DNA from 4 places in the Pseudomonas sp. gcc21 genome. Region 4 is predicted to be linked to each of the others. Evidence: predicted binding sites of a transcription regulator. Region 4 holds the regulator's gene; each other region holds the start of a gene.
The links. Region 4 encodes FliA, which starts transcription of late flagellar genes. Its sites were predicted from a motif close to CTAAAGTTTNNNNNNNNNNNGCCGNTAA; they were not measured.
Positions count from the first base shown of each region.

Region 1: HG264_RS10800 (methyl-accepting chemotaxis protein) is a predicted target of FliA. The motif match lies at 1,854-1,881, and genes of this name have one in related genera.
Region 2: HG264_RS02180 (methyl-accepting chemotaxis protein) is a predicted target of FliA. The motif match lies at 4,103-4,130, and genes of this name have one in related genera.
Region 3: flgM (flagellar biosynthesis anti-sigma factor FlgM) is a predicted target of FliA. The motif match lies at 2,787-2,814, and genes of this name have one in related genera.

Region 1 is NZ_CP051625.1:2,334,017-2,341,437, forward strand. Features, by position in the region: gene HG264_RS10785 (methyl-accepting chemotaxis protein) at 1-199, shown strand, start outside; gene HG264_RS10790 (porin) at 226-1,377, shown strand; gene HG264_RS10795 (phosphate ABC transporter substrate-binding protein) at 1,389-1,790, shown strand; gene HG264_RS10800 (methyl-accepting chemotaxis protein) at 1,991-3,613, shown strand; gene HG264_RS10805 (porin) at 3,636-4,751, shown strand; gene HG264_RS10810 (phosphate ABC transporter substrate-binding protein) at 4,763-5,167, shown strand; gene HG264_RS10815 (diacylglycerol kinase family protein) at 5,350-6,261, shown strand; gene HG264_RS10820 (metallophosphoesterase) at 6,258-7,088, shown strand; gene HG264_RS10825 (hypothetical protein) at 7,089-7,421, opposite strand, start outside.
Region 2 is NZ_CP051625.1:432,205-439,625, forward strand. Features, by position in the region: gene ccoN (cytochrome-c oxidase, cbb3-type subunit I) at 1-1,300, opposite strand, end outside; gene HG264_RS02175 (alpha/beta family hydrolase) at 1,675-2,316, shown strand; gene HG264_RS02180 (methyl-accepting chemotaxis protein) at 2,313-4,040, opposite strand; gene HG264_RS02185 (TRAP transporter large permease) at 4,193-5,476, opposite strand; gene HG264_RS02190 (TRAP transporter small permease) at 5,492-6,082, opposite strand; gene dctP (TRAP transporter substrate-binding protein DctP) at 6,319-7,421, shown strand, end outside.
Region 3 is NZ_CP051625.1:297,059-304,479, forward strand. Features, by position in the region: gene HG264_RS01495 (MFS transporter) at 1-812, shown strand, start outside; gene HG264_RS01500 (flagellar brake protein) at 1,082-1,828, opposite strand; gene HG264_RS01505 (flagella synthesis protein FlgN) at 1,945-2,403, opposite strand; gene flgM (flagellar biosynthesis anti-sigma factor FlgM) at 2,430-2,750, opposite strand; gene flgA (flagellar basal body P-ring formation chaperone FlgA) at 2,899-3,609, opposite strand; gene HG264_RS01520 (chemotaxis protein CheV) at 3,734-4,672, shown strand; gene HG264_RS01525 (protein-glutamate O-methyltransferase CheR) at 4,706-5,533, shown strand; gene flgB (flagellar basal body rod protein FlgB) at 5,833-6,237, shown strand; gene flgC (flagellar basal body rod protein FlgC) at 6,240-6,683, shown strand; gene flgD (flagellar hook assembly protein FlgD) at 6,697-7,383, shown strand; gene HG264_RS01545 (flagellar hook protein FlgE) at 7,416-7,421, shown strand, end outside.
Region 4 is NZ_CP051625.1:1,582,713-1,590,133, reverse strand. Features, by position in the region: gene flhA (flagellar biosynthesis protein FlhA) at 62-2,182, shown strand; gene flhF (flagellar biosynthesis protein FlhF) at 2,214-3,560, shown strand; gene fleN (flagellar synthesis regulator FleN) at 3,709-4,536, shown strand; gene HG264_RS07340 (RNA polymerase sigma factor FliA) at 4,536-5,270, shown strand; gene HG264_RS07335 (chemotaxis response regulator CheY) at 5,446-5,823, shown strand; gene HG264_RS07330 (protein phosphatase CheZ) at 5,843-6,634, shown strand; gene HG264_RS07325 (chemotaxis protein CheA) at 6,647-7,421, shown strand, end outside.

The DNA of each region.
Region 1 (7,421 bases), 750 kb from region 4:
CAACGAGCTGAACGCCGGCATTGCCCGCTATACGCACGAGCAGACCGGCCTCTCGAGCTCTATCCAGAAAGAAACCCAGGTCCTGCAGCATGATGCGCAGGCCACGGCGAAAGGAGCGGAAGCCACTGCACGCCTCGGCGAACAGCTGATTTCCACGGAAGACAACCTGCGCGGGGCTACCGCACAGTTCCGCGTTTGATAACACCGCAAGGAGCACTACCTGAAATGAATAAATCACGCGTCATCGGTCTGGCGGCCATGTGTCTGGCCGCCACTCCAGCAGTTGCGCTGGAACAGGGCGAGCACCGACTCAATGCATTTGGGACACTCGGCGTCAGTTATATGGGCGGTGAGGACGATGGTCGCACCTATGGAAAACAGGGCCAGACCACCGATTCCTGGAGAGGTGATGAGCTATCAAAGCTCGGCGCCCAGTTCCGTTACGGTGTAACCGACAAACTGGCTATTACCGCGCAGGGGATCGCCAAGGCTGAACAGGATTCGTGGAAGGCCAAGCTCGAATGGCTGTACCTATCTCACCAGACCACCGATCGCCTTGTTCTGCGTGCCGGCCGCATGCGTTCGCCGGTGTACATGTATTCCGACACGCTGGACGTGGGGTTCAGCTATCCCTGGCTACGCCTGCCGGATGAAGTGTACTTCCAGATCCAGAGCCCGACCTACGAAGGGATTGATGCGATATATACGCTGCCCTTGAGCTATGGCTCGCTCGCCGTTCAGGTGGCAGCGGGCCAGTCGAAAAACCGTCGCAACTTCATCATGGGCGATGTGTATGAACTTGATGCAGACGATACTAGGGCCGGCGCGATTACGCTTGAGACGAATAACTACGGCACCCTGCGCGTTGGATATGAACAGTCCGACGTTACAGCCAAGATTGCGATACCTATAGCCACACCCTTCGGGCCGAGCGCCGTTTCGCACGTAATGGACGCTCAGAAAGCCAAGTTCCTGTCGATTGGCTACCAGTATGACAACGGGACATGGCTGACCAGCAACGAAGTCACCAACCTTGATCCAGGCGGAGACCTGGAGGAAAAAGACGCCTTTTATCTGATGGCGGGTCGTCGGTTCGGCGACTTTCTCCCCCACCTGACGTATGCGCAACTGGATGAGGGCGACGGACGGCAACGCTCCTGGACCGCGGGCTTGAACTACAGCCTGCGCCCTAACGTCATCCTCAAGAGCGAGTACAAGCGAGTCTCAACGTCCGGCGAATACCAGGGCGTATTTGTGAAGTCAGCCCAGGAGACCGTGGATAACGCGATGTATGAACTATTGGGTGGACAGGCCGGTACGCCCAGCCGCAACTTCGACGCTGACATCATCAGCGTCGGCATCGACTTCGTCTTCTGAGGAGCAGATAAATGAAACTGTTCAATCGCTTCATCGCACTGACGTTGTTGGGTCTCGCGGGCTTCGCCCAGGCGGGCGTTGCCGTGATCGTCAATCCGGGCGCGCCAAGCGCACCCAATCAGGCGCAGGTCGCAAATATCTTCCTCGGCAAGGACAAATCGCTGACCGGCATCGATCAGGAAGGCTGGAACCCGGTGAAGGAAAACTTCTACACCACAGTGACCAGCAAGAACGAGTCGCAGCTCAAATCCTACTGGTCCGGTCTGATTTTTACCGGCAAGGGTCAGCCACCCGCCAGCGTAGCGGGTGACGCTGCAGTGGTCGCCAAGGTGGCTGCGGATCCGAACGCCATCGGCTACGTCGATAGCGCTGCGGTAACGGATGCGGTCAAGGTGCTGTTCACCTTGCCCTGATCAGCTGCCCTAGCTGTTGAAAAAGCCGGCCTCGTGCCGGCTTTTTCATTCCTGACGGACGGTCTCATGCGCCGCTCTGGACCGCCGATACCCCACTGCATACATCGCCAAGTTCAAGTCGCCAATTAACCGACTAGTGGCATTTAAGCATCATTCTTCATTTGTTAACATCCGCACGCGCTGCGGACACCGGAAGTCAAATGCTCAAGAATTTTTCCCTCACGTACAAGCTGGCAATCGCTCCCGCGATCGCGCTTGCGGGCCTGATCGCTTACGTCGTGTATAGCTCCCTGCAGCTGACTGTAATTGATTCCCGGCTGGATGCGCTTGAAAGAGTCAGCTACCCCACGCTGGAGACCGCCGATGCGATCCTGTTTCAGTTTTCAAGGTTGCCTGGCATCTATAACAATGCAGTCACTGCCGGGGAGCTATCCGCGCTGAACGACGCGAGCCAGATAATTGGCGAAATCGAAAACCATCGCAGCCGCATCGCCAAGCTGGTGGTTGGCGAGCCCTCACTGGCTCGCGACCTGACAGCGTGGGCCGAAGCCATCAATCGCTACGCGACAAACGCATCACAAGCCTCCAGCGCGCTGATCACCGGTACAGCCTCCTTTGATGAATTGCGGCCCAGCCTGGACCGGATGGCCAAGGATCTTTCAACCGCGCAGGAACTCGGCGACGGGTTTCGCGAGGCAGCGTACTCCGGCTTTCAGCGGACGCTTTCGGTCACCCGTGAAGACAACAGCACCACTATACGGCTTGGAATGGCGTTGTCCCTGGTACTGGTGCTGCTGGTCGCTTTCGGTGCCTGGGCAGTTACCCGCAGCATCATGATCAACGTGCATGGCGTAATCGGCTCACTGAAAGCCATTGCCCGCGGCGAAGGCGATCTGACGCGTCGCGTGAATGTTGATTCGAACGATGAAATCGGCGAAATGATCAACCTTTTCAACAACTTCCTCGACACACTACAAGGCACGATTCGCAAAATCGTCGAAGCCGCCAGTCCGTTAAGCGACGTATCGAAGGAGCTGTATCGGCTAACACAAAACTCGGAAGAGAACGCCAGATCCCAGCAACAGCACACCGATTCGATCTCCCGCGACATCCTGAATATGAACGACCACATCCAGGAAGTTGCCCGACGTTCTCGACAGGCATCCGAGCAGGCTGGGTCTGCAACGCGTCAAACCGCTACAGCCCGTGACCGCATCAATACGCTTTCAGAAAGCATCAACGATCTGGGAACCAGCGTCACCGGCGCGGTGAAGTCCATGGCTGAGCTGGAGGAAGAAACCCAGGCGGTCGGCTCAGTCCTGACCGTTATCCGCAATATTGCCGAACAGACCAACTTGCTCGCTCTGAATGCGGCGATCGAAGCTGCACGCGCAGGCGAGCAAGGCCGCGGCTTCGCTGTTGTCGCTGATGAAGTGCGCAATCTGGCGCAAAAAACTGCCACCTCGACCGCCGAGATCCAACAGATCATCCAACGCCTTCAGAACAGCGCCAACAACGTACTGAACGTGATGACCGCCAATAGCGAGAAATCCCGTGACAGCATTGAGCGTTCCACAGAAGCAACGCAACTGCTCGCTACCATCGCGACCGCAGTCAACCAGATCAACGAGCTGAATGCCGATATTGCCCGCTATACGCACGAGCAAACCGGCCTGTCGAGCTCCATCCAACAAGAAACGCAAGTGTTGCAGCAGGACGCCAAAGCAACCGCACAAGGGGCCAATGCCACGGCCCGACTGGGCGAGCAGCTCGTCAGCACCGGAGACGAACTCCGGGCGGCGACCGCCCAATTCAAAATCTGATTTGCTTCAAGGAGCACACTGAATGTTTAGATTACATGCGCTCGGTCTGGCAGTAGCCTGCCTCGCCGCGTCACCCGCTTTCGCGCTGAGTCAGGGCGAATACCGCTTGAATGGCTTCGGCACACTGGGGTTTACTCACCTGGGCGGTGAGGATGAAGGCCGCAGCTATGGTATTCAGGGCCAAACCAACGACTCATGGCGCGGAGACGAGCTATCCAAGCTCGGCGGGCAGTTTCAATACGGCCTAACCGACCGGCTCAATCTCACCACACAGGTCACACTGAAAGCCGAGCAGGATACCTGGAAGGCCAATCTGGAATGGGCCTACCTTTCGTTTCAGGGCTCCGACCGCCTGACGCTTCGCGCGGGTCGCCTGCGCAACCCGGTGTACATGTACTCCGAAACGCTGGATGTCGGAATCACTTATCCGTGGTTGCGACTACCCGACGAGATCTACCATCAGGTGCAGATATCCAATTACGAAGGTGTCGATTTCACCTATTCGATTCCGGTCAGCTACGGCTCGGTGAGCGTGCAAGCCTATGGCGGACAAGCGGAGAATCGCGACTTTTTCGCCTACGACCAGATGTATGACATGGACTACAAAAAGGTCGCTGGCGCAAATATCACGCTGGAGACGTTCAATTACGGCATTTTCCGGGTGGCCTACAGCGAAGCCGGGTTGAACATGACAATGCCGGAACTTGCAATTTATAGAATGGCCGATATCGCCAACGATGTTAAAGGCAAATTCAGCTCCGCTGGCTATCAGTATGACAACGGCACCTGGCTGGCCGCGAGCGAGGCGACAAGGCTAGTAGTCGAGGGCTTAACACCAACCAAGAACGCATTCTATGTAATGAGCGGGCGCCGGCTCGGTGATGTTCTCGGGCACGTCACTTATGCGCAGCTCGACGAAGCTGGAGCCGGTCGGCAATCCTCCTGGACCTATGGGTTGAACTACAGCCTGGCCCCCACCGTTACGCTGAAAGGTGAATACAAGCGCGTTGACACCTCTGATGGCGGACGCGGCGTATTTATCCAGTCTGGAGAAGAATATCTCACCGGCCTGTTTACTGGCACTGCCCGCACCTTCGATGGTGACATCGTCAGCATCGGCCTCGACTTCGTATTCTAAGGAGCAGTCTAATGAAAATTTTTGCACGCTCCATGGCGGCCATCGCTTTGGCTGTATCCGCAATCTCAGCCCAGGCAGGCGTGGCGGTTATCGCTCATCCCGCTGCGGCCAAAAATCCCTCGCAGGCGGAAGTGGCGAACATCTTCCTCGGCAAGGACAAGTCGCTGACCGGCATCGATCAGGAAGGCTGGAACCCGGTGAAGGAAAACTTCTACACCACGGTGACCAGCAAGAACGAGTCGCAGCTCAAATCCTACTGGTCTGGCCTGATTTTCACCGGCAAAGGCCAGCCACCCGCCAGCGTAGCGGGTGACGCTGCAGTGGTCGCCAAGGTAGCTGCGGATCCGAACGCCATCGGCTACGTCGATAGCGCTGCGGTGACTGACGCGGTCAAGGTGCTGTTCACCTTGCCCTGACGCGTTGTTTCATCGCATGAAAGCCGACCTCGTGTCGGCTTTTTGTCTGTGCTGGCTGGGCAAAATCTCCGTGTCGTTTCGCCAGATGGTCTATGCTCATCGGCATGACCGACCCAGCCCTGCGCACCGTACCCATCCGCCCCTCGCCCTGCCCAACCCTGACGGGGCAGGAGCCGTTTTTCATGGTAATGAACAGCCGCTCAGGCAAGGGCAATGCCGACCAGATACGTGAAACCGTCGAGGCGCTGCTGTCCGCGGCCGGCCGCCGCTACGAGCTCATACCAGTAAGCAGCGGATCGCAGCTCGGCCCTGCTGCGCAGAAGGCGCTGGCAAAGGCGCGAGAACACGACGGAATAGTGGTAGCGATTGGTGGCGACGGTACGCTCAATGCGGTTGCCCGAGTGGTGCTGGGCTCTGGCGTCCCGTTCGGCATCCTCCCGCAGGGGACATTCAACTATTTCGGACGCTGCCATGGCATTCCCCAGGATACCGAGGCGGCAGTGCAGTGCCTACTGGATGCCCGGGTGCGCCCGGTCAGTGTTGGGATGCTCAATGACCAGTTGTTTCTGATCAATGCGAGCCTGGGGCTGTATCCTAGGTTGCTGCAGGACCGCGAGCGTTATAAACGACGCTATGGCCGCAGCCGCCTGGTTGCACTCTGGTCGGCTCTGGCCACTCTGGCGCATGCGCACCGACAACTTGATGTTCAGCTCGAATACGAAGGCGCTATCCATTCACTGCGCACGCCGACCATTGTTGTGGGCAACAACCGACTCCAGATGGAACATATTGGAATCGAGGAAGCAGAGGCTTCAGAACACAACAGGCTCGTGCTGATGAGCTCCCGACCGGTGGGCACTCTGTCACTTTACTGGCTGTTAGTACGCGGCCTGGCAAGCCGACTGGGCGACGCGGAAAATGTCATTTCCTTTGCATTCGACTCCATGGTGGTACGACCCGGCCGCGGTCGCCGCAAAGTAAAAGTGGCTCTGGATGGTGAAATCACTCGAATGGTTGCACCACTGACGTTTCGGGTCGCAAACGATAAGCTTCCGCTACTGGTGCCGCGTGTGACCGTGGAGGCGACCCCATGACCCGCGTTCTTCAACTATCGGATCCGCATTTCGGCACCGAGCAGCTCCATGTAGTGGATGCCCTGCATCGGTTCATCGACACCTGTGCGCCCGATGTATTGCTACTGAGCGGCGATATTACCCAGCGGGCGCGCCGTCATCAGTTCGACGCCGCTCAGCGCTTTCTGGACAAGATCACATGTCCGGTACTCGCCGTTCCGGGTAACCACGACATCCCGCTGTTCAATCTGTTCGCGCGTTTCATCAACCCGTATGGTAATTTCCAGCGCGCATTCGGGAAGCAGCTGGAGCCCGAGTTTGCCAACTCGGATGTACTGATTCTTGGGGTCAACACCACCCGCGCATCCCGCCACAAGGATGGCGAAGTGTCCGCTTCGCAGACGGCACGAGTCATCGAGCGGCTGCGTCAGGCTAAGCCCGATCAGCTACGTATCGTCATGCAGCATCACCCGGTACGCGCGGTCGCAGAATCGGACACAGCCAATTTGTTGATCGGCCGGGAACGGGCGATTCCGGCCTGGGTCGATGCGGGTATGGACCTGTTGCTTGGGGGGCACATACATCTTCCGTACGTGTGGCCGGTCTATGGTCAAGCGGGCGAAACAGGCCGCAAGGCCTGGACTGTGCAGGCCGGTACTGCAATGTCCAGCCGTACGCGCGGCCAGGTGCCCAATTCGGTCAACCTGATCCAGCATGAATACGCGGCCGGTCGGCACCGCTGCACGGTTGAGCGGTGGGACTATTCGCTTGAAGCACAATCCTTTGTGCAGGCGTTGGTTACCGATGTCACGCCGGATCGCCCTGCCCTGAAATCAGCGCTGGATTGATCAACGCCTGAATTCAATATGCTGGCGGTGCGGATTGCCGCCCCGCCAGATGAACCCTTCGAAGTAGTAGTGCACCAGCGTGATAGTCAGAGCAAATACGACCGCCAGCCGATAATCATCCTGCAGGCTGGTCAATACGTAGGCAATTGCAATTGAAGCGGCGGGCAGCACGATGATGGGCGGCAGCTTGCTGAAGTGTGTCAGGCGATAGACCAGGTTCACAGGCGCAGCCCGGTTACGATTGGTGTCGTGGGTGATGTAGATCATGAACGCCGTGATGTCATGGATGACACGCGGAATAAGAATTACAAACAGCGTGTAGCCGATCTCATG
Region 2 (7,421 bases), 1.2 Mb from region 4:
CGGGGTGGCTGGCTTCCAGTGCTTCGACGAACGAGTAGGTGAGGGTGCCGTCGACGTTTACTGCGCGCCACATCAGGCCCTGGGTAATGCCGTTTACCCACATGGATACGATATACAGAACGGTACCGACGGTTGCCAGCCAGAAGTGCGCATTGATCAGCCCGACGCTGTACATCTGTTCACGACCGAACAGCTTGGGAATCATGTGGTACACAGCACCGATTGAAATCATTGCCACCCAGCCCAGAGCGCCGGCGTGTACGTGGCCAATGGTCCAGTCGGTGTAGTGGGACAGGGCGTTGACCGTCTTGATGGCCATCATCGGGCCTTCAAAGGTGGACATGCCGTAGAACGCCAGAGCCACGACCAGGAAACGCAGGATCGGATCGGTGCGCAGCTTATGCCAGGCGCCCGACAGGGTCATCATGCCGTTGATCATGCCACCCCAGCTCGGAGCCAGCAGGATAAGCGACATCACCATGCCCAGCGACTGTGCCCAGTCAGGCAGAGCGGTGTAATGCAAGTGGTGCGGGCCGGCCCAGATGTACAGGGCGATCAGGGCCCAGAAGTGCACAATCGACAGACGATAGGAGTAGATCGGACGATTGGCCTGCTTGGGTACGAAGTAGTACATCATGCCCAGGAAGCCGGCGGTCAGGAAGAAGCCCACCGCGTTGTGTCCATACCACCACTGCACCATGGCGTCGGTCGCGCCGGCGTAGGCAGAGTAGGATTTGAGCATGCTGACCGGCAGCGCAGCACTGTTGACGATGTGCAGCACAGCGATGGTAATAATGAAGGCGCCATAGAACCAGTTGCCGACATAGATATGCTTCATCTTGCGCTTCATGATGGTGCCGAAGAACACCACGCCGTACGTGACCCAGACCAGCGCGATCAGAATGTCGATCGGCCACTCAAGCTCGGCGTATTCCTTGGTGGACGTCAGACCCAGAGGCAGGGTGATGATCGCAAGCACAATGACGGCCTGCCAGCCCCAGAACGTGAACGCAGCCAGGCTGTCGGAGAATATCCGTGCCTGTGAGGTGCGCTGAACAACGTAATAGGAGGTGGCCATCAGGGCGCAGCCACCAAACGCGAAAATGACCGCGTTAGTGTGCAATGGACGCAAACGTCCGAAACTCAACCAGGGTAGGTCAAAACTGAGTTGAGGCCAGACCAGTTGTGCGGCGATAAAGACGCCTAATGCCATACCTACAATACCCCAGACCACCGTCATGATGGCGAACTGGCGTACTACCTTGTAGTTATAAGCTGTCGGAGTGGTAGCTGTGCTCATGCGAGATTCCACGGATAGCAATGGGTTAAGGGGGGGCGAAGCGGCCGCAAGTATGAGGAAACGCTGAACTCTTTGCAATGACGCAGGTCAACGTTGGCGGTTGTCTGCGACCTCTCTGCAGGGGTATGAGAAGCGCAACGAGCCCGGACTTTGCCGGATCCTCGAAAGCGGTCTTGCCGGGGTCAAACGAGATCGTACAGAATGGGGCCAGCAAGCCAGCCCATAGGGTTCAGGGCTCACTGAACCTCGTCCGTATTAGTTTTTCTAGACGCTCTGGACGGATTAAAGGGTAATCCCGCACGATCCGCATGTGAACCCCTTGATGGCCGTACGGCTGTGACATCTTGTCGCATCATCGGTAACCCGGAAATCCTATGCCCGCTTCCTTTATATACAACCAGCCTGAAACGCCACGGTGTTCAGGGACCTTGTTACTGGCCCATGGTGCCGGCGCGCCAATGGACAGCCCATTCATGGATCTATTGGCGCAGGGCGTCGCTAAGGCGGGATTAAAGGTAGCGCGTTTCGAGTTCCCCTACATGGCGGTTCGTCGAGAAGACGGCCGCAAGCGCCCGCCGAACCCTATGCCGGTACTGCTTGAAGCATTTCGGGATGCCTACAACACATGCCGGGCCGACAATGATGGTCCGGTGTATGTTGCTGGCAAGTCGATGGGCGGACGTGTGGCCAGCATGCTGGCTGACGAGCTGAAAGCCGGCGGGTTAGTGTGTTTCGGTTATCCCTTTCACCCGCCAGGCAAGCCGGAGAAGACCCGGGTCGAGCATCTACGCGATATCGCGACACCCGCCTTGATTATTCAGGGCTCCCGCGACCCTTTTGGCAAGCCCGACGACGTCAGCGGGTATGCGCTGGGCTCACAGGTCGCGATGCACTGGTTGGAGACGGGCGACCATGACTTCAAGCCTCTGAAAGCCAGCGGCCAGACCCAGCTGGCGCTGATCAGTCAGGCAGTACAGGCCTGTGTCCGCTTCATCTCCCACCCTGGCAGCGCTTAAATCCCCAACGCTGCAGGCAGAACGGCTGCTGACATGGTGCCCCAGCGCCGGCCTTTTACCTCAATCGGGACATACAGCACGAACACGATGGTGGACGTTCCGGGCAGCAGGAAGGTGCCCATATTCATATAGATGCACGAGCTCAGGAAATGCAGGTCGGCAGCGTTAGTCACGGCGAAGCGCTTGAAGTTGCTGCGCGCCGCGTCGACTTTCGGGTCACCGGTAGGGGGTTGTGACGACGCGCTGCGGCTGGTCGGCAAATAGCCCTTATCATTAACCGCCGCCATATAGACGATGCCGTCCTTGCCCCCCTGGTCCCATTCATCCAGCAGCGGCCGGATCTGTTTGATGAAGGCGTCAGCCCAGCTCACGTCATGTTTGGGAGGGTTGGTGCCAGCAATCGGCGTATAGCGCTGATCAAACAGATCGACGCCTGCGTTGGCCAGATCATTCAGTCGATCTTGCACTATCTCCCTGCGCTGCATAAGCCGCTGGGTAACTGCTTCCATGTTCCCCTCGCCGAGACGGAAGCCAGCCAGAGAGCGCAGGGTGAAGTGCGTATTGTCACGCAGGGAGTCGGCCTGGCTGAACGTATCTTCCATGCATTTGCTAATGGTGACGCTGAGCTCGCGAATTTCGCCGCCGTGCTTGAGGGTTTCGGCATTGGTAGCGGTGAGCTCCTCCAGGGCGCTGCTGACCATCAACAGGTCATCGTTGGCTTGCTGGAAGTCCTCCACCATGGCGTTGAACTGATCGGCAGCGGTGCTGACGGCCAGACCAGTGGTTTCGGTCTGTTCGAGCATGCCGAGTGTCTGTTGCTCCGCTCCTGACATGGCCTGGGTCATCTGTTCCATCAGATCTGTGATCTGCTCGGCAGCACTGCCTACCTTGAACGACAGATTGCGTACCTCATCGGCCACCACGGCGAAGCCGCGGCCCTGTTCGCCGGCGCGGGCCGCTTCGATGGCCGCGTTCAGTGCCAGCATGTTGGTCTGTGCGGAGAAATCCTGAACCGTATTGAGAATCTCACGAATCCGGGCGGAAGTAGCGGTCAATGCACTGATGTTGCTTTTGAATCCATTCATCGATTCGCTGACCCGGTGCATATTCAGCCGGGCATCACCCATCTGCTGTTTCGATTCGCGAGCCAGCTCCAGGTTGCGGGTGTTGACCGCAGTAATGTCGGACGCGCGCGAGGAGATATCCTGGAGCGCGACCGTTGTCTGTTCGCTGGCATGAAATATCAGTTCCGATAGCTGTTGTTGAAGACCGGCATCCTTCGCAGCCTTTTCCGCCAGCAGCCGGCTGTTCGCTGATGCCAGGGCGGTTCGCAGGCTATTGGTTTGCAGATCGAGCATCACCGTACGTAACCGCTCGTTCAGTTCATTGAACAGGTGGGCGGCTTCGTTCTGCTGCGCTCCGCTCGCTGCCAGCTCACGTAGATCGATTTGTTTGCTATTGGTTGCGGCCAGGCGTTCGACCAGATCGCCCGCCTGGTGCTGAACTGAGCGCGCCTGCAGGATCAGATAGAAGGCCACCGGGGTGAGCAGAATGGCCATGACCAGGAGCACGCCGTCTGCCAGCCATATGATCGTGCCGGTGAAGAACACTTGGCACAGACACAGCGCCAGGCAAATGCCCGCCCGGGACATACGGGGAAGATTAGGTGCAAGGCCGTTCTTGGGTGCGGTTTCCGTCGCGTTCATATTTTCCTCATAACGCATATTAGGTTGCGTTTTTCGCCTATCAATCGATACCGCTGATTGGGTTTCGCCACTATATAGACGTATCGGCAGGGCAGGAAATAACCGAAGGGGAGGGAATGTATTTTTTTGTTATCCGCTGCGTGACAAATGCTCTGCTCGGGTTGCCGCCCTCATGAATCGGACAATGAGGGCAACCAGAGTGATATCTGGGGGAAGAATATCAACAACGCGGTGGCCAGCAGAAGAATGAAGATAAAGGGTGGCGTACCCTTGATGACGTCGAAATACGGGCGTCGGAAGATGGCCATTGCGGTGAAGATGTCGCAGCCGAACGGAGGCGTGGCAGAGCCAATTGCCGCTTGCAGGGTCACGATGACACCCACATGCACTGGGTCGAGTCCAGCTGCGTCTACCGCGGGTTTGAACAGCGGCGTGAGAATCAGGATGACCACGATGGGGTCGACGAACATGCAGCCGATGAAAAAGGAAATAGCAATCAGGCCAAGCACCAACAGTTGACTGTCGCCGATAGTCTCGATGATCGGCCCAAGTATCGCCTGGGGTATGCCCGCGAACGAGATGGTATAGGTGAATGCCGTCCCGGCTGCTACCAGAATGAAGACCACGGCTGTAATCAGGCCAGTTGAAAGCGCCACATCCCAGATTTCGCTGATCTTGACCGCACGCAAAATGACGATTTCCAGCACCAACGCATACAGCACCGCAATGGCCGCAGCTTCAGTCGGGCTGAAAATGCCCCCATAAATGCCGCCAACCACAACCAGCGGAAAACCCAGGGGCAGTACGGCCTTTTTCATTGCTGCCCAACGAACGGCCCAACCCAAACGGGGTTCAGGTTCGATGCCCATGCGGATCGAACCTATCCAGCAGTACAGCGAAAACATCAGCAGAATCATCAGGCCAGGCAGAATGCCGGCAATGAACAGGTTACCGATCGAAGCGCCGGATACCACGCCGTAAATGATCATGCCGATACTGGGCGGAATCAGCAGCGCGATATCGCTGGCGTTGATGATCAACGCCAGGGTAAAGCTGTCGGAATAACCTTTCTCGAGCAGCTTTGGCCGCATCGGGCCACCCATGGCAACCACTGTAGCCTGCGTAGAGCCTGAAACGGCGCCAAATAATGTACAGCCGGCAGCGGTGGTAATTGGTAAGCCGCCGCGCAGATGACCAACGAAACTCTGTACCAGGTCGAGCAACCGTTGGGAGGTGTGGCCGCGAGTCATGACATCCGCAGCGAATATGAATAGTGGAACGGCAGCCAACGCCCAGGATTGAACGCCGCTGATCATCTGCCCCAACAGCAGGCTGACATTGTTCATGTCGAGTTCAAGAAACAACAACATAAGACTGGCGGCGAGCAGGGGAACCAGCATCGGGAACCCTAGCAGCAGCAATACCACCATAACGATCATTGTCAGGGTCAGCATGGCTTGTGTACCGGGTTACGGAGCTGAGTCGGGCACTTCATCGTAGACTTCTTTCTCATTGAATGAACGGTAGATGCCCTTGGAAAGCATGTTGCGAATTGCAGTCAGCCAATACTGGACGCCCGCCAGAACGAAGCCCAGCGGGGCCATCAGATAGGGAATCCATAACGGGATTTGCAGCGCGGAAGAAGTACGGCCGCGGTTCTGTATCGCCATGACGTAATCCCATGCATGCCAGGCAAAGAAGAACATCAGGGCGCCGGTCGACAGCGAGATGGTGACCAGAAGGATTTTGCGCGGCGTGCCCTTGAGCTGGTCATAGAAGGCCGACATCGAAATATGCCGTGCGCGGCGAACGGCATAACCCAGCCCGGCGAAGGTCATGATGATCAGACTCATCTGAGTCAGTTCCACCTGACCGGTTACCCCGGTTCCGATTAACTGGCGGCCAATTACATGCACAATCAACAGGCCGGCCAGAAACAGCACGCTGCTGCCTAATATGATTTTTTCGATATGTTCCGCTATTCGATCCAGCGCGCGCAGAGCTTTGCTCAGCAATGCCTTGAACGAGTGGCTGTCCGACGTGTCGGCAGGCTCGGGCATCTGTTGATCCTCTCCATGGCCTGGTCAGGCACTACCCGATCGCGGATATGACGTCGGGATATTTACTTTCAATCTGTAGTCCATGCACTGAGTAAAGGATCACGTTGCATGCACTACGAGAATAGTTTCTTTTTTGACCTTAACTCATGACTCGAGTTTTTGCACGACGTGGACATATGACGACCTTGTGATAAGGTTAAAAGCGGTTAACCAGAACAATCGATAAGGAGCGTTCCATGAACTGGCGTAATGGAGTAGTTGGGGCGGCAGCCCTGGTATTGGCGGCGTGTGGTTCGGATGAACCGGAAACAGCCGAAACCGGCCTTGATGCACAACCGGAACCGGGGCAGGTCGAAGTATGGCGAGTTGGCCTTGAAGAGATTGAAGGCAGTGTCCAATACGAATACGCCGCGCAGTTCGCGGAACTCATGAGCGAGAAGACAAACGGCGAAGTTGAAGTCCAACTCTTCCCTTATGGCCAGCTCGGCGGTTTGACCGATATCTATGACCAGGTCCAGGCAGGCTCGATCGAAATGGCGTTTGGCTCCGGCTTTCTTGGCGGGACCGTCCCTGAATCACAGTTGTTCAGCCTGAACTTCGTCCTCACCGATGACGAAAAGCGAAACACCGAAGTTCTTAATCACCCCGATTTCCGCAAGCACCCCGCTCTCATCGAAGCGTTCAACGAACGTGATCTCCAGCCGTTGGCAATTGTGCCGGAAGGTTGGCAGGTGTGGACCGCAAACAAGGCAATCCGTACGCCTGAAGATTTCCAGGGGCTGGCCATCCGCACCATGGATAACCGTCTGCTGAGCGAAACATACAGTGCCTACGGCGCCGACCCGACCACTATGGAATACGGCGAGCTGTATAGCGGCCTGCAGTTGGGGCAGCTGGACGGTAATATTCAGCCGGTATTCGCACATCAGGAAATGGACTTCTATCAAGTCCAGGACTACATGATCTTTGCCAATCAGGCACAGTTTATCGCCACCTTCATGGCCAACCAGTCCTGGTACGAAAACCTGTCTGATGAGCTCAGGGACCTGATCGAAGAAGTAGTGGTGGAACTGGTGCCCTATATTCATGACGTGCAGACGCGTCTGAACACCGAGCGCCTGGATATCATCACCGAGAACAGCGATATCGAGCTGATCTACCTCACCGCCGAAGAGCGTGCAGCCTTCCGCGAGCGCAGTTTGCCGGTTCGCGATGTCTTCGTCGATATGGTTGGCGAGCGTGGTGAAACGCTGCTTAATGCACTTCTCGAGCAGGTAGGCGATGAGTCACAGCAGGAACAGCCCGATGCCGCTGAGGAACCTGAAGCTGAAGCGGGCGA
Region 3 (7,421 bases), 1.3 Mb from region 4:
TCTGTCTGGTACCGGTGGCGGTGACGAAAAGCCTGCACCCGGCGCCGCTGCATCCCGCACCGCTACGTATAGGTTTCTTCGTCAGACGCGTTCCCCTGGCGCTGGGGACGATAGCGGTGTCGGGACTTTTGCTGGGGTCGTTCTACGGCATGGCGCCGGTATACGCTTCGGGTATGGGGCTGGGGACTTCTGAAGTCGGTGTGTTCATGGCTGTAGCGATCGGCTCGGGGTTGTTGGCGCAGTGGCCGGTGGGCTGGATGTCTGATCGTCTTGATCGTAGCCAGCTGATTCAGCTGAACGCCATTATTCTCACCGGGGTTACGCTGGTGATGGGACTGGCAGTAGTACCCGGATATGCACTGCTGGTGCTGGCCGGGCTATTTGGCATCCTCGCCTTTACGCTTTATCCGCTTGCGGTGGCGCTGGCCAACGACCACGTCGAACCCGAAGAGCGGGTATTGCTTTCGGCGATGTTGCTGGTGACCTTCGGGCTTGGTGCCAGCGCCGGCCCCTTGGCCAGCTCGGCGCTGATGAAGGTCGGCGGGCCTGGCATGCTGTATGTATTCATGGCGATATCCAGCATGTTCCTGGTTATCAATGTGCGTCCGAGCCGGGTTACCGGCGAACACCTGCAGGCCGAACCGAGCCATTACATGCCTGCGGCGGGTAACCTCGCCAGTTCACCGCTATCCGCTGCACTGGATCCGCGCGTCGATGAACAGATAGTTGACGATCAAATGCGCGATGATGCGGATGGTTATCCAAGCGCAGCGGATCTCGATGCGGACCAGGAAGATCATCGTCCCGGTTGAGCTGATCAGAACGCACCGTTCATGCTCTGCTAGGCAGCGTTTCGGGCGCGTCGAAGGGGGCTGGTGCTGTCTTAGAACACTGGCGTAGCGCAGGCGCGCTCCCTGGGGTTGGTGAACGCCTGCTCGCCGACAGGGTGTATTTGTAGTCGGCTTCTTCTAACGGGTCGAAGAGGTTCGGGGTGTTGCAGACATTGGTGTAGCGCAGGCGCGCTACATCTCCAGGCACTGCGCAGCGGCTTGGGCTGGGTCCGGGGTGTCTCCGGTTAATATCAGAACAGGTCGTCGCGCTTTTCCAGTCGGCGCGCCTCGCGCTGCAGGTAGTTGACGAAGCGGTCCACCTGCCGCTGAGCCTGAGGGCTGGGCTGTCTGAATCTCAGGCCGACATGGGACTCGTCGCGCTTTTCGTCATAGGACACGTGGCGTACTTCGACCGCCAGATCCAGTGTTCCTATCTCAGGCAGATCCAGCTGGCAGGCCTCGATAATGGCGCCAGGACGGAGCGCGTGCGCCTGATCTGAAGCAAAGAGCGCCTTGCACCCGGTTGCGGATACGTCGAACAGGTGTCCGCTCAGCCGAAACGTTTCGCTGTGCAGCGTCACGCCTGTTTCCAGTGGCCGTTGGACGACGGCTCGAAATGCGCCACGTTTCTGATGGTAGATGAGCTGTTCAGGAAGGGCCGCGCAGTATGCCGGCGCGCCTTCCAGAATGACCCGCTGCGCGGCGACGCAATGCCAGCGCATGTGCACGCCTTCATGCCAGGCATCAATCCGGAATGACTCGCCTTCGGTGATGTACCGGTCGCCTTCTTTCGGGACCAGTTCGTCGATCCAGAGCTGCTTGCCCGCCGGGTCGATAGCGACGATGAAGCTCTGAAATTTCTGGCTACGTTCGGGAAAACTGACGATCAGCTGGTCGCGGGAATGCAGCAGCGTCTTCAACAGCGCATTGATCTCGATGGGCGAGCGGACTTCCCTGGGCGGCTGCGGACCGGTTTCTGGCGCTAGTAAGCTGGACACTGAAAAATCTCGACAATAGGCATGGCAAGGGAAGCATTGTATAGCATGCTGGCTATGAGCCACCCAATCCTTATGCGCCTTGTTGTTGGCTAGCCGGATCTCGCCGTGGACGGACCCTAGGCTTTGATTATTGGCCGCTGCGAATGGCTTCGCTTGGCGAGGCCCTGGCGGTCGTAAACGGCCTGGCTTGATTCGCCCTGATTGCGTATCAGGTCAAGCAGGTGACTGTTGGCGTGCTGGCTATGGCGTACCAATCGCGCGTTGCGCAAATTGGCGTCGCGGCAACGGGTCAGGTATTGCCTGAGGGACTGGTAGCTTTCGAACAACTCGTTCTGACCGAGCGACTCCAGAAACGCTTCCATGTCCTGTTCGGGTGTCTTGCCCAGCTGACGTGCCTGATCATTGATCTGCTGGTCATGCCCGTTCAGCGCAGACACAAGTGGAGCCTTGCTGTTCAGTAGCGACTCAAGCGTGACCATGTCGTTCTGTATCAATGCCTCCTGCTCCCTGTCGAGCAGCTCTATGAACTGTTCGCAGTCACTGGCGGCTTGATCAAATAGCTGCTTGAGTGTCATCTGTTTCTCCACAGACCCGGGGCGTCTCAGTCTTCCAGACCCAACAGTTTATCGGCAATGCGGCCGCTGTCCGGCTTGTAACTGCCATCAGCTATTGCTTGTTTGAGCTGCGCTACCCGTTCGCTGTCCACTTCCGGCAAGTCCTTTAGCCGTGCTTCGATTGATTTCATTTGCTGAGCCTGATCGCTCAGCTTGACTGACGACTCCCCCGGAGCGGATTTATCCACGCCCGGCTTGTCAGTTACGTTGTTTTCCACCGCCACGTCGCGTTTGCCTGCAGCCGCGTCGGCCTGGGCTGTGCGCCCGGCGCTGTTGGCTCCGTTGGCGGTGTTGAAGTTGATAACCATGGTTTTATCCTCAGACTGAATGCTTTGCTAATAGCTGTAACGGCCGAGGCAGCTAAACCTTTAGTACTGGTGAGCAAACTATGTGGACTGGTTCGCATTTAGCGCCCAGCGTGTCGAATACGCAGTATAGCCAAGTTCGTCAGGCGTATCACATTGCCACCGACACCTGACCCGGGGCGACAACCCTTGCGCTGACCGTACGGCCGGAGCGCGTGTTCCTGACGCGGATTTGTGCGCCCACCGTGCCGCCTTCCAGCGCTTCTCCGGGCATCTTCACCGATATCTGCGTATTGGCGGCGCTGATCACGACCTTGTCTCCGCGTTTGACGATTTCATCCTGCTCCAGTTGCGCTGGACTGACAACGGTATCGGCGGCGACTGGCCTGCGCAGACGCATGCCCACCGCCTGTTGCGGATCGGTCAGATAAGCGCCATTGAGCAAGCCTGTATCGCGTTCGACCAAGGCGACATCACCGGCACCGATTACCTCCTGCCGGCCCATCGGACGCACGGCGACCAGAACATCCTCAAACAGACTGACCTGCGCAGGTACGAACAATCGCCATCGCACGTCGCTCTCGCAGGAAAGGCGCACCGTGACGCGGCCCACCGGCACGGCAGGGCTTTCCAGACTGGCTTTCAGTGCCTCGTCCGGGCAGACGGCGAGTCGTAAACGCGGATCCAGGCGATTGACCTCGATACTGTAGCGAGCCTGTCGAGTGCTCTGCTGCAGATGCGTTTGAATTTCGCCCTCAAGAAAAGCCGTAGTCGCGCCGATAAGCTGATTTATAAGCGGGCTGGCAGACAGGCTCGCAGAGAACAGCATGGTCAGCGCGGCGCAGTGAGTACTGAAACGCATACAGGAAACCTTAAAGAGATGGCGCCGGGTTTATGTCGCTTTGCATCCTTGCAGCAAGAAATGTGCCGCGCTTCGGTAAGCCGCACCCTATACAAGCCGTCCCCTATATAGTGAGGAGTCACCCATGGCTGGCGTAATGGACTCGGTCAATCAGCGCACCCAGCTGGTTGGCGAGAATCGCCTCGAATTGCTGCTGTTCCGTCTGGCCGGCGGCCAGCTTTACGGCATCAACGTGTTCAAGGTCAAAGAAATTCTGCAGTGCCCGAAGCTGACGGTACTTCCACGACTGAATTCAGTGGTACGCGGAGTCGCACATATCCGTGGCGGTACCTTGCCGATCATTGATTTGCGCAAGGCCATCGGCGGGCCGGGTCTGGCTGACCTGGCCAATACTTTCGTGATCATCACCGAATATAATTACCGGGTTCAGGGCTTCCTGGTCAGCGGCGTCGAACGCATCGTCAATCTGAACTGGTCCGAAATTCATCCACCGCCCCGGGGCAGTGGTCGTGATCATTACCTGACCGCAGTGACGCGGGTCGATGATCGCCTGGTCGAGATCATTGATGTGGAGCGGATTCTGGCCGAAGTGGTGCCATTGCAGGAGAATGTCAGCGCTGGCGTGATTGATGAGCAGGCTCAGGCTGCGGCGGTTTCACGCAAGGTATTGATCGTTGATGATTCATCAGTGGCACGAAAGCAGGTGTCTCGTTGTCTGCAGGAAGTAGGGGTGGAGATCGTCGCCCTTAATGACGGACGCCAGGCGCTGAACTGGCTGAAAGCGCTGGCTGATTCCGGCGAAGACGTGTCGCAGAGCTTGCTGATGATGATCTCGGATATTGAAATGCCCGAGATGGACGGGTATACCCTCACCGCAGAGGTGCGGAACGATCCGCGACTCCATGGCTTGCACGTTATTTTGCACACATCCTTGTCCGGTGTATTCAACCAGGCGATGGTAAAAAAGGTAGGCGCGGATGATTTTCTCGCAAAATTCAAACCAGACGAGCTTGCCCGTCGGGTCATCGACAGGCTGCACGCGCCGCGTGGGGGGCCAGTTTGACGGAGGCGCCTTTTATACAGCGGGGCGGATCGTTTGACATCTGAACAGCAGCATTTCCATCAGTTTCGTGATTTCCTCGAGAAATCATGCGGTATCGTTCTGGGCGATAACAAACAGTACCTGGTCGCCAGCCGGCTCAACCGACTGATGGAGCAGCAGGGTATCAATCACCTGGGTGAGCTGGTCCAGCGTATCCAGAGCCAACCCCGTGGAGGACTGAAGGAATCGGTCATCGACGCGATGACGACTAACGAAACCCTCTGGTTTCGTGATGGTTATCCCTTCGAGGTGCTCAAGAACCGACTGATACCGGATTTCATCAAGTCCAACCCCGGTCAGCGTTTGCGTATCTGGTCCGCTGCGTGCTCTTCAGGGCAGGAGCCCTATTCGCTGAGCATGGCGATTGACGAGTTCGAGCGCAGCGATCCCGGTCAGCTGCGCTCCGGTGCAAGTATCGTTGCGACTGATCTCTCCGGCGGGATTTTGACGGCAGCCAGAAACGCGGAGTACGACAGCCTTTCTATTGGCAGGGGTTTGGCCCAGGACCGATTGGTTCGTTATTTCGACCAGTCGTCACCGGGAAAATGGCGAGTCAAGGCTCCCATCCGCAGCCGCGTCGAATTTCGCGCGCTGAATTTGCTGGAGAGCTATGCGATCCTGGGCAAGTTCGACATCGTATTTTGCCGGAACGTGCTTATCTATTTTTCCGCCGAACGCAAGAAGGACATCCTCAGGCGCATCCATGCGACCCTGAAGCCCGGCGGTTATCTGATGCTGGGTGCATCGGAGGCGCTGAACGGCCTCCCTGAGCTGTATCAGATGGTGCAGTGCAATCCGGGGATTGTGTACCAGGCCAAGTAAGCCTCATCGCGAGACCTCAAGAGCGTCGCGCTCGGCCCTCAATTCGCTACAGGTTGCGATTCAGTTTCGCTTCGCTAACCTCTTAACTCTTTCCTGTTGTGCCTAATCATTCGACGCACTTTTTGCCGCCTGGCAGACGGCGGTGCCGGTAAACCGTTGCCACCGGCCGCTTCCTGATCGCCTTATCTCCTTGAAAAATAAAGCAATGCATTTATGGCATGCCAATTGCTTTAGATCCTGATGACACCAAAGCGGCGGCAATTTGGCCGCGGTCAGGATTGAAGAGTGAGGAGGCTGGGATGAGCTTGAGTTTCGACCGAGCACTGGGGTTGCACGAAAAGGCGCTGGGCTTCAGGGCCGATCGCGCTGCCGTGCTTGCCAACAATATTGCCAACGCCGATACCCCCGGCTACAAGGCGCGGGATGTGGATTTTGCGGCCGTTCTCGAAGCTGAGAAAACCGGAGCAAGCAAACCTTTCAAGGCAATCCAGACTCACTCGCAGCATCTGGCGGCGGAAGGGTTTATCGACCAGGCCGCGGGGCTGCGTTACCGCATCGCCGCGCAGCCGTCCATCGATGGCAATACGGTTGATACCCAGGTCGAGCAGGCCAGATACGCCGAGAACGCTATCGAATTCCAGGCCAGCTTCACCTTCCTCAACAGCAAGTTCAAGGGGCTGATGACAGCCCTGCGCGGAGATTGATCATGTCCCTTAGCCAGGTTTTCAACATCGCCGGTTCCGGCATGAGCGCCCAGTCACTGCGGCTCAACACCGTCGCCAGCAACATCGCCAACGCCGAAACGGTTTCAAGCAGCGTCGACGAAACCTACCGCGCGCGGAATCCGGTCTTCGCCACCGTATTCAGTCAGCAACAAAACATCGGTGGCGGGTCGCTGTTTGCACCTGAGCATGAGGCGGGCAGCGGGGTAGAGGTGCGCGGTATCGTCGAATCGGACGCAGCGCTTCAGCCTCGCTATCAGCCTGACCACCCGATGGCTGACGAGGAAGGGTACGTGTTTTATCCCAACGTGAACGTGGTTGAAGAGATGGCCAACATGATGTCCGCCTCGCGCTCCTATCAGACCAACGTTGAAATCATGAACACCGCCAAAACCATGCTGCAGCGCGTGCTGACGCTGGGCCAGTAAGGAGTTGTAGACCATGAGTGTCAGTAACAATCTCGCCGTTGGCGACAGCCTGCTGGATCAGTACAAGGTCGACCAGTCGCGTTTCGCCAAAGGTGACGAGCTCGGCAAGAACGAGTTCATGAACCTGCTGGTCGCGCAGATGAATAACCAGGATCCGCTGTCGCCCCAGGACAACGGCGAGTTCATCGCGCAGCTGGCGCAGTTCAGTACCGTCGAAGGTATTGAGAACATGAATACCTCCATGGATTCGCTGCTCAGCGGCTATCAGTCTTCCCAGGCCTTGCAAGCGTCGTCGCTGGTCGGACGCAGTGTCATCGTGCCGACCATGAACGCCATGGTCGATACGCAGGAAGGTGTCGAGGGGCAACTGGCGCTGACGCAGCGCAGCGACAACGTTTCGGTCAACGTCTATGACGAAAAAGGCAGCTTGGTTTCAACAGTGAACATGGGCGCGAAAGAAGCCGGCATGCTGGACTTCAAATGGGACGGCAAGAACGGCAGCGGCGAAACCTTGCCGGCCGGCAAATACAAATTCGAAGCTCAGGCCTCCATAAATGGTGAGAACAAACAGCTCGCAACCCTGCTGCCAGCCAATGTCGACAGCGTGTCGCTTGGCATGGGCAAGGGTGGCGAGATGGTTCTCAATCTGGCCGGACTCGGCAGTATCGGTCTTTCTGAAGTTCTGACTATCAGCAAATAACGTCGTCCGACAAACCGGACAAGGAGTACAGCATGTCT
Region 4 (7,421 bases):
AAGGGTCTGTCACACCCTTTTCAGCGTCAATTAATTGTTCAGGAAGCGCTAGCGCATGGCAGTGGATCGTTCCCAGATGATGAGCAACATGCGAACCGGATTGGCTGGGCTGCGCCATGGCAGCCTCGGCGTGCCAATCCTGTTGCTGGTCATGCTCGGCATGATGATGCTGCCGGTGCCGCCGTTTCTTCTGGACGTGTTTTTTACCTTCAACATCGCGCTGTCGCTGGTGGTGTTGCTGGTCTGCGCCTATGCGCTTCGCCCGTTGGACTTTGCCGTCTTCCCGACCATTCTGCTGGTCTCCACGCTTTTGCGCCTGGCGCTGAACGTAGCCTCGACCCGGGTTGTACTTCTCTACGGACACGAAGGTGGAGATGCAGCGGGCAAGGTGATTCAGGCCTTCGGCGAAGTAGTGATCGGTGGTAACTATGTGGTTGGTCTGGTGGTTTTCGCCATCCTGATGATTATCAACTTCGTGGTCGTCACCAAAGGCGCTGGTCGCATTTCGGAGGTGAGCGCACGCTTTACCCTGGATGCCATGCCGGGCAAGCAAATGGCCATCGATGCGGACTTGAATGCCGGCATCATCGATCAGGAGCAGGCCAAGCTACGCCGCAGTGAAGTAGCCCAGGAAGCTGACTTCTACGGCTCGATGGATGGTGCCAGCAAATTTGTCCGTGGCGACGCCGTAGCCGGTTTGATGATTCTGTTCATCAACGTCATCGGCGGGTTGGCCATCGGCATGGCCCAGCACGGATTGTCGTTCGCTGACGCTGGGCGCATCTACGTGCTTCTGACCATCGGTGATGGCCTGGTTGCGCAGATTCCTTCGCTGTTGCTGTCCACTGCCGCGGCAATCATGGTGACCCGCGTTTCGACTTCAGAGGACATGGGCGCGCAGGTGCAGCGTCAAATGTTTGCCTCGCCCAAGGCGCTGGGGATTGCCGCAGCGATTCTGGTGCTCATGGGCTTGATCCCAGGCATGCCGCATGTGTCCTTTCTGAGTCTGGGCGCGCTGGCTGCTGCCGGTGCGTACTGGATTGCGCAGAAGCAGAAAGCCAAGCTTGAAGAGGTTGCCGAAACAGAGCGCAAGGAATCCCAGGTGCCGGCAACGCAGCGCCCTGAGACCCGCGAACTCGGCTGGGAAGACGTGACGCCGGTTGACATGGTCGGTCTTGAGGTCGGCTATCGCCTTATTCCGCTGGTGGACCGCAACCAGGGTGGGCAGTTGCTGGCGCGCATCAAGGGTGTACGCAAGAAGCTGTCGCAGGATCTGGGTTTCCTCATGCCCTCGGTACACATCCGAGACAACCTCGATCTCGCTCCGAATGCCTACCGCGTGACGCTGATGGGCGTCGGGGTGGCAGAAGCCGAGGTCTATCCGGACAAGGAGCTGGCGATCAATCCGGGTCAGGTATTCGGTGAGATCAAGGGGATCGCGGGCAAGGATCCGGCCTTTGGCCTGGAGGCGGTGTGGATTGAGGTCATGCAGCGCGATCAGGCCCAGTCACTGGGGTACACGGTGGTCGATGCCAGCACCGTGGTTGCTACCCACCTTAACCAGATCCTGCACAAGCATGCCCACGAGATGATTGGTCACGAAGAGGTTCAGCAACTGCTGCAGGTGCTGGCCAAGGCTTCGCCGAAGCTGGCCGAAGAGCTGGTGCCCGGGATGATCTCGCTGTCTGGTCTGCTCAAGGTGCTGCAGGGTCTGCTGGAAGAACAGGTGCCGGTACGTGACATCCGGACCATCGCTGAAGCCATCGCCAACCAGTCGGGGCGGAGTCAAGATACTGGCGCCCTGATCGGCGCTGTGCGGGTCGCATTATCCCGCTCCATCGTGCAAAGCATTGTAGGGCTTGACGCCGAGCTCCCTGTGATCACGCTTGAGCCCAGGTTGGAACAGATATTGCTACAGAGTGTTCAGAAGGCGGGGCAAGGCGCGGAAGAAGGCGTCATGCTCGAGCCGGGCATGGCCGAGAAGCTGCAGCGGTCACTGGCAGATGCGGTACAGCGGCAGGAGGTTCAGGGCAAGCCAGCCATCGTTCTGGTAGCCGGACCGATCCGCGGGATGATGGCCAAGTTCGTTCGCTATGCGGCGCCAGCGGCCAATGTACTGTCCTACCAGGAAATACCGGACAGCAAGCAGGTCACCATCGTTGCGACGGTGGGCCAACAATGAATAGTCAGTACCAGGACAGGTGAGGTCAGCCATGAAAGTAAAACGTTTCTTTGCCGCTGATATGCGTCAGGCGATGAAGTTGGTGCGCGACGAAATGGGCGCGGACGCCTCCATCATCGCTAACCGCCGGGTCGCCGGCGGCGTGGAACTGACAGCGGCGCTGGACTATGAGGCGCCTCGCGTGACCCCACCCACACCTGGCCTGGATCAGGAACTGAAGAAAACCCAGGAGCGCATCGTCAAGGCGCGTGCCCAGCTGGCCGAAGGCGGGCAGTCTGCAGACGGCCCCCAGGTCAACCGCCAGTTATTCGGCGAAGCCATGCGTCAGGCTGTTGAGCAGGGCTCGCCCGTTGCGCAGCAGCTGCTGGCACGGCTGCAGAACGAACACGCCGCTGAGGCCCCACCGCAAGCCCGTGTGAGCACAGCTCCACAAGCAGAGGTTGGGGAAAGCGGTATCGGTGCAATGCGCGCCGAACTGGCAGGCCTGCGTGAAATGCTCGAGACCCAGCTGGGCAACATGGCCTGGGGGCAGATCAATCAGCAAAATCCCCATCAGGCCAGCTTGTGGCGTCGGCTTACCCAGCTCGGCCTGCCGGCAGGGCTGAGCAAGCAATTGATGGCTAAAGTGGCTGATGTGACCGATATCCGTCAGGCCTGGCGCATGCTGCTGGCGCATCTGTCTCATAGCATTCCGGTCATCCGGGACGAACTGATCGATCAGAACGGTGTGATTGCGCTGGTTGGCCCGACAGGCGCCGGCAAGACCACCAGTCTCGGCAAGCTGGCAGCACGGTATGTGCTCAAACACGGCAGTCAGCATGTTGCGCTGGTCACCATGGATACCTTCCGGATTGGCGCGCATGAACAGTTGCGTACGCTTGGACGTATTCTGAATGTACCGGTGCGGGTGGTTGATGAGCAGAACAGTCTGACTGATGTGCTCAAGGAGTTTGCCGGCAAGCGCATGGTGCTGGTCGATACAGCCGGCATGCAAGGTCAGGATCCGCAACTGCGTAGTCAATTGAACGAGCTGGCGGCGCAGGGGCAACGGGTGCGGACCTTGCTGGTGCTGGCCGCGACGAGCCAGTACCAGGTGTTGAAGTCCGCCTACCATCATTACAAGTCCTGCGGATTGTCCGGTTGTATCCTGACCAAGATCGATGAGGCTGCCACGCTGGGTGAGTCCCTGGGTCTGGCTATGGAACAAGCTTTGCCGGTAGCCTATATGGCAGATGGCCAGCGCATTCCGGACGACATCTGTCAAGCGGTCGGACACAAGCTGGTCAGTCGCGCGGTGAACATGGCCAGCCATGCTGGCGAAGCGCCTGCTGACGAGGCGATGGGTAATGTCTTTGCAGGTATACTGCATGCAGGTTAAGAGCCGGTGATTAGCGCACTTCGCCTCACGGCGGCATGCAGCAAGCGAACCAGGCCGGCGTTCCGTCAGTGAGCCGCCCTGTAGCAGACACGGTGCGATTTTTACAAATTTGCTAACACGAATTCTTATTACAAGGTAATCCACACAGATGGGCAGCAATCATCCGGTTCAGGTTATCGCGGTCACCGGCGGCAAGGGCGGGATCGGCAAAACCAACGTATCCGTCAACCTCAGCATGGCGCTGGCGGCGTTGGGGCGTCGGGTCGTACTGCTCGATGCCGACCTTGGCCTCGCCAACGTGGACGTGCTCCTGGGTATCAAGCCCAAGGCCACGCTTGCGGACGTGCTTGATGGCAAATGTGACCTGCGGGATGTGCTGATTGACGGCCCCGGCGGCATCCGCATCGTTCCCGCCGCATCAGGTGCGGCGCGCATGGTCAACCTGAACCAGCAGCAACACGCCGGGCTTATTCAGGCCTTCAGTGACATCGGCGACAACATTGACGTGTTGATAGTCGACACCGCTGCCGGAATAGGCGACTCGGTCGTGAGCTTCGTGCGCGCCGCCCAGGAAGTGTTGGTGGTTGTGTGCGACGAGCCGACCTCGATTACTGACGCCTATGCGCTGATCAAGCTGCTCAATCGCGACCATGGCATGACCCGTTTTCGGGTGCTGGCCAACATGGTCAATACGCCGCAGGAAGGCCGCACTGTCTTCGCCAAACTGACCAAGGTGACCGATCGGTTCCTGGACGTGGCGCTGCAATATGTCGGCGCGGTGCCCTATGACGAATCCGTACGCAAAGCGGTGCAGAAACAGCGCGCGGTATTTGACGCCTTCCCGCGAAGCAAGGCCTCGCTGGCCATTCGCGGCATTGCGCAGAAGGTTGATGCCTGGCCGTTGCCGGTTAACCCGCGTGGTCACCTGGAGTTCTTTGTGGAACGTCTGGTCCAGCAATCGGGGGCAGATTCATGATCGCGTCCGCCAGTGGAGCCTATATGTACAACCGTACCCAACGTGCAGCGGGTCAGCAGGATCTGCTGGTCGAACAGTTTGCTCCCCTCGTCAAACGCATTGCCTATCACTTGCTCGGGCGCTTGCCATCCAGCGTGCAGGTAGAAGATCTGATGCAGGCGGGCATGATCGGCCTGCTCGAAGCTTCACGCAAATTCGACCATTCAAAGGGCGCCAGTTTCGAAACCTACGCCGGCATCCGCATTCGTGGCGCCATGCTGGATGAGGTTCGTAAAGGCGACTGGGCGCCCCGATCGGTTCACCGCAATACGCGCATGGTCAGTGATGCCATCCGCGCAGTGGAGGCCAGGCTCGGACGTGACGCTAAAGATCATGAGGTTGCGGCCGAATTAGAGATGAGCCTTGAGGATTACTACGCGATTCTTGGCGACACCGCAGGCAGCAAGCTGTTCAGCTTCGAGGATCTGCTCGAATCCGGTGCGGCGGCGGATGTGCACGCCGAGGGTGAGCCCCAGGGCGAATTGCATGACGAGCGCTTTCGCGGCGCACTGGTCGAGGCCATCGAAGGCCTCCCGGAGCGCGAGCGGCTGGTGCTTTCCCTGTACTACGACGAAGAGCTGAATCTCAAGGAGATTGGCGCGGTGCTGGGCGTGAGCGAATCGAGGGTGAGTCAGCTGCATACCCAGTGCGCCGCCAGGTTGCGCGCACGCCTGGTCGCCTGGAAGAACGAATAATAGATAGCCGGATCTCTGGTCCGGCTATCGCAGCCGTGGCTGTGTCGCCTGCCGGCGGGTCAGCTTAGGGTGCGCGCTTTACTTGCTGAGCGCTTCTCGCTCAGGGACATGAATTCAGCAGAGTGCGAACCTGCACTTTTTTCTGGTTTGTACGGAGGTTTACTTGGACAAGAATATGAAAATTCTCATCGTCGACGATTTTTCGACGATGAGGCGCATTATCAAGAACCTGCTGCGTGACCTCGGGTTCACCAACACCGCTGAAGCCGATGACGGCAATACTGCTTTGCCAATGCTCCAGAGCGGCAATTTCGATTTCCTCGTCACTGACTGGAACATGCCCGGTATGAGCGGTATTGACCTGCTCAGGGCGGTTCGCGCTGACGACCGTCTGAAGCATCTTCCGGTGCTCATGGTCACAGCCGAGGCCAAGCGCGACCAGATCATCGAGGCCGCCCAGGCAGGTGTGAGCGGTTATGTGGTCAAGCCATTCACTGCCCAGGCGCTCAAGGAAAAGATCGAAAAGATTTTCGAGCGCGTTCAGCCGAAATAACCAACCGGGGTACCAGATGATGGCGTTAAGCAAGGATCCCGGCCAGGCGACTGCTCAACAGTTTGAGCAATCCCTCAAGGAGCATGCACTACAGCTCGTTGAGTATCTAGAAAATGGGCAATTCAGCGAAGCGGTGCTGGTGGTGCACGCGATCAATCAGGCCCGAGACCGCGGGCTGTATCACGAGGTAGGCCAGCTTACCCGGGCGTTACACAACGCCATCGTGAATTTTCAGATCGACACCTCCCACGCGCTGGGCGACAGCGGCGAAGCCTCGAAGATTTCCGATGCCTCGGACCGTCTCGACTATGTCGTGCAGCTCACCGACAAGGCTGCCAATCGCACCATGGATCTGGTGGAAAGCAGCACCCCCCATGTCGCCGAGATTGGCGAAGAGGCGGCGGCGTTGCGCCTCGAATGGGCGCGTCTGCAGCGCCGGCAAATGACCGCCGATGAATTTCGCGACCTGTCTCGACGCATCGGAGAATTCCTCACGCGCACCGAGCAGTCTGCGACAACCGTCTCGACCCATCTGAACGACATCATGATCGCTCAGGATTACCAGGATCTGACTGGCCAGGTCATCAAGCGTGTAACGACGCTGGTTCACGATGTAGAGGAAAGCCTGGTGAGTCTGGTGCGTATGGCCGGGAAGGTCGATCGCCTTGCCGGAATCGAGCACGGCGATGGCGTACAGCCGAAAAAAGCCCCAGAAAAGGGTGAAGGTCCGCAGATTCATGCCGATATAAGGGAAGACGTAGTGTCTGGGCAAGACGAAGTCGATGATTTGCTGTCCAGTCTTGGTTTTTAAGGGAGCGAGTGCATGAGTGTTGACGCGGATGAGGAAATTCTTCAGGACTTTCTGGTGGAAGCCGGAGAGATCCTGGAGCAGTTGTCCGAGCAGTTGGTAGAACTGGAAAACCGTCCGGACGACGCCGATCTGCTCAATGCGATCTTTCGCGGCTTTCACACCGTAAAAGGCGGTGCCGGATTCCTGCAACTGGACGCACTGGTTGGCTGCTGTCATATCGCGGAAAACGTGTTCGACATCCTGCGTAAGGGCGAACGTTCGGTGACCTCCGAACTGATGGACGTCGTGCTGCAGGCGCTTGATGCGGTCAACAGCATGTTCGCTCAGGTGCGCGAAGGCGAGACGCCCACGCCCGCTGAGCCTGCATTGCTTGAAGCGCTGGCCTTGCTGGCGAAACCAGCGGCGAGCGAAAACCATGAGCCTGTCACCTCGAACCAGACAGTAGAAGCGACCACCGTGGACACTCCGGAAGCAGCCGGCGGCGAAGGTGATATCACCGACGACGAGTTCGAGAAACTTCTGGACGCGCTACAGGCAGAGCCCTCTGCCGAGGCCGTTGAATCCGCTTTGCCTGTGTCTGCCGGCAGTGCGGGTAGCGGCGATAGCGATAGCGATGAAATAACCGACGAAGAGTTTGAAGCCCTGCTTGATCAACTGCACGGAGCAGGTAAACCGCCTGTTGCGGCCGTAGCGGCGGCTGCCAGCGCATCGATACCGGACACTGGCGCGTCTGATGACGTCATCACTGACGACGAATTCGAAGCTTTGTTGGATCAGTTGCACGGCA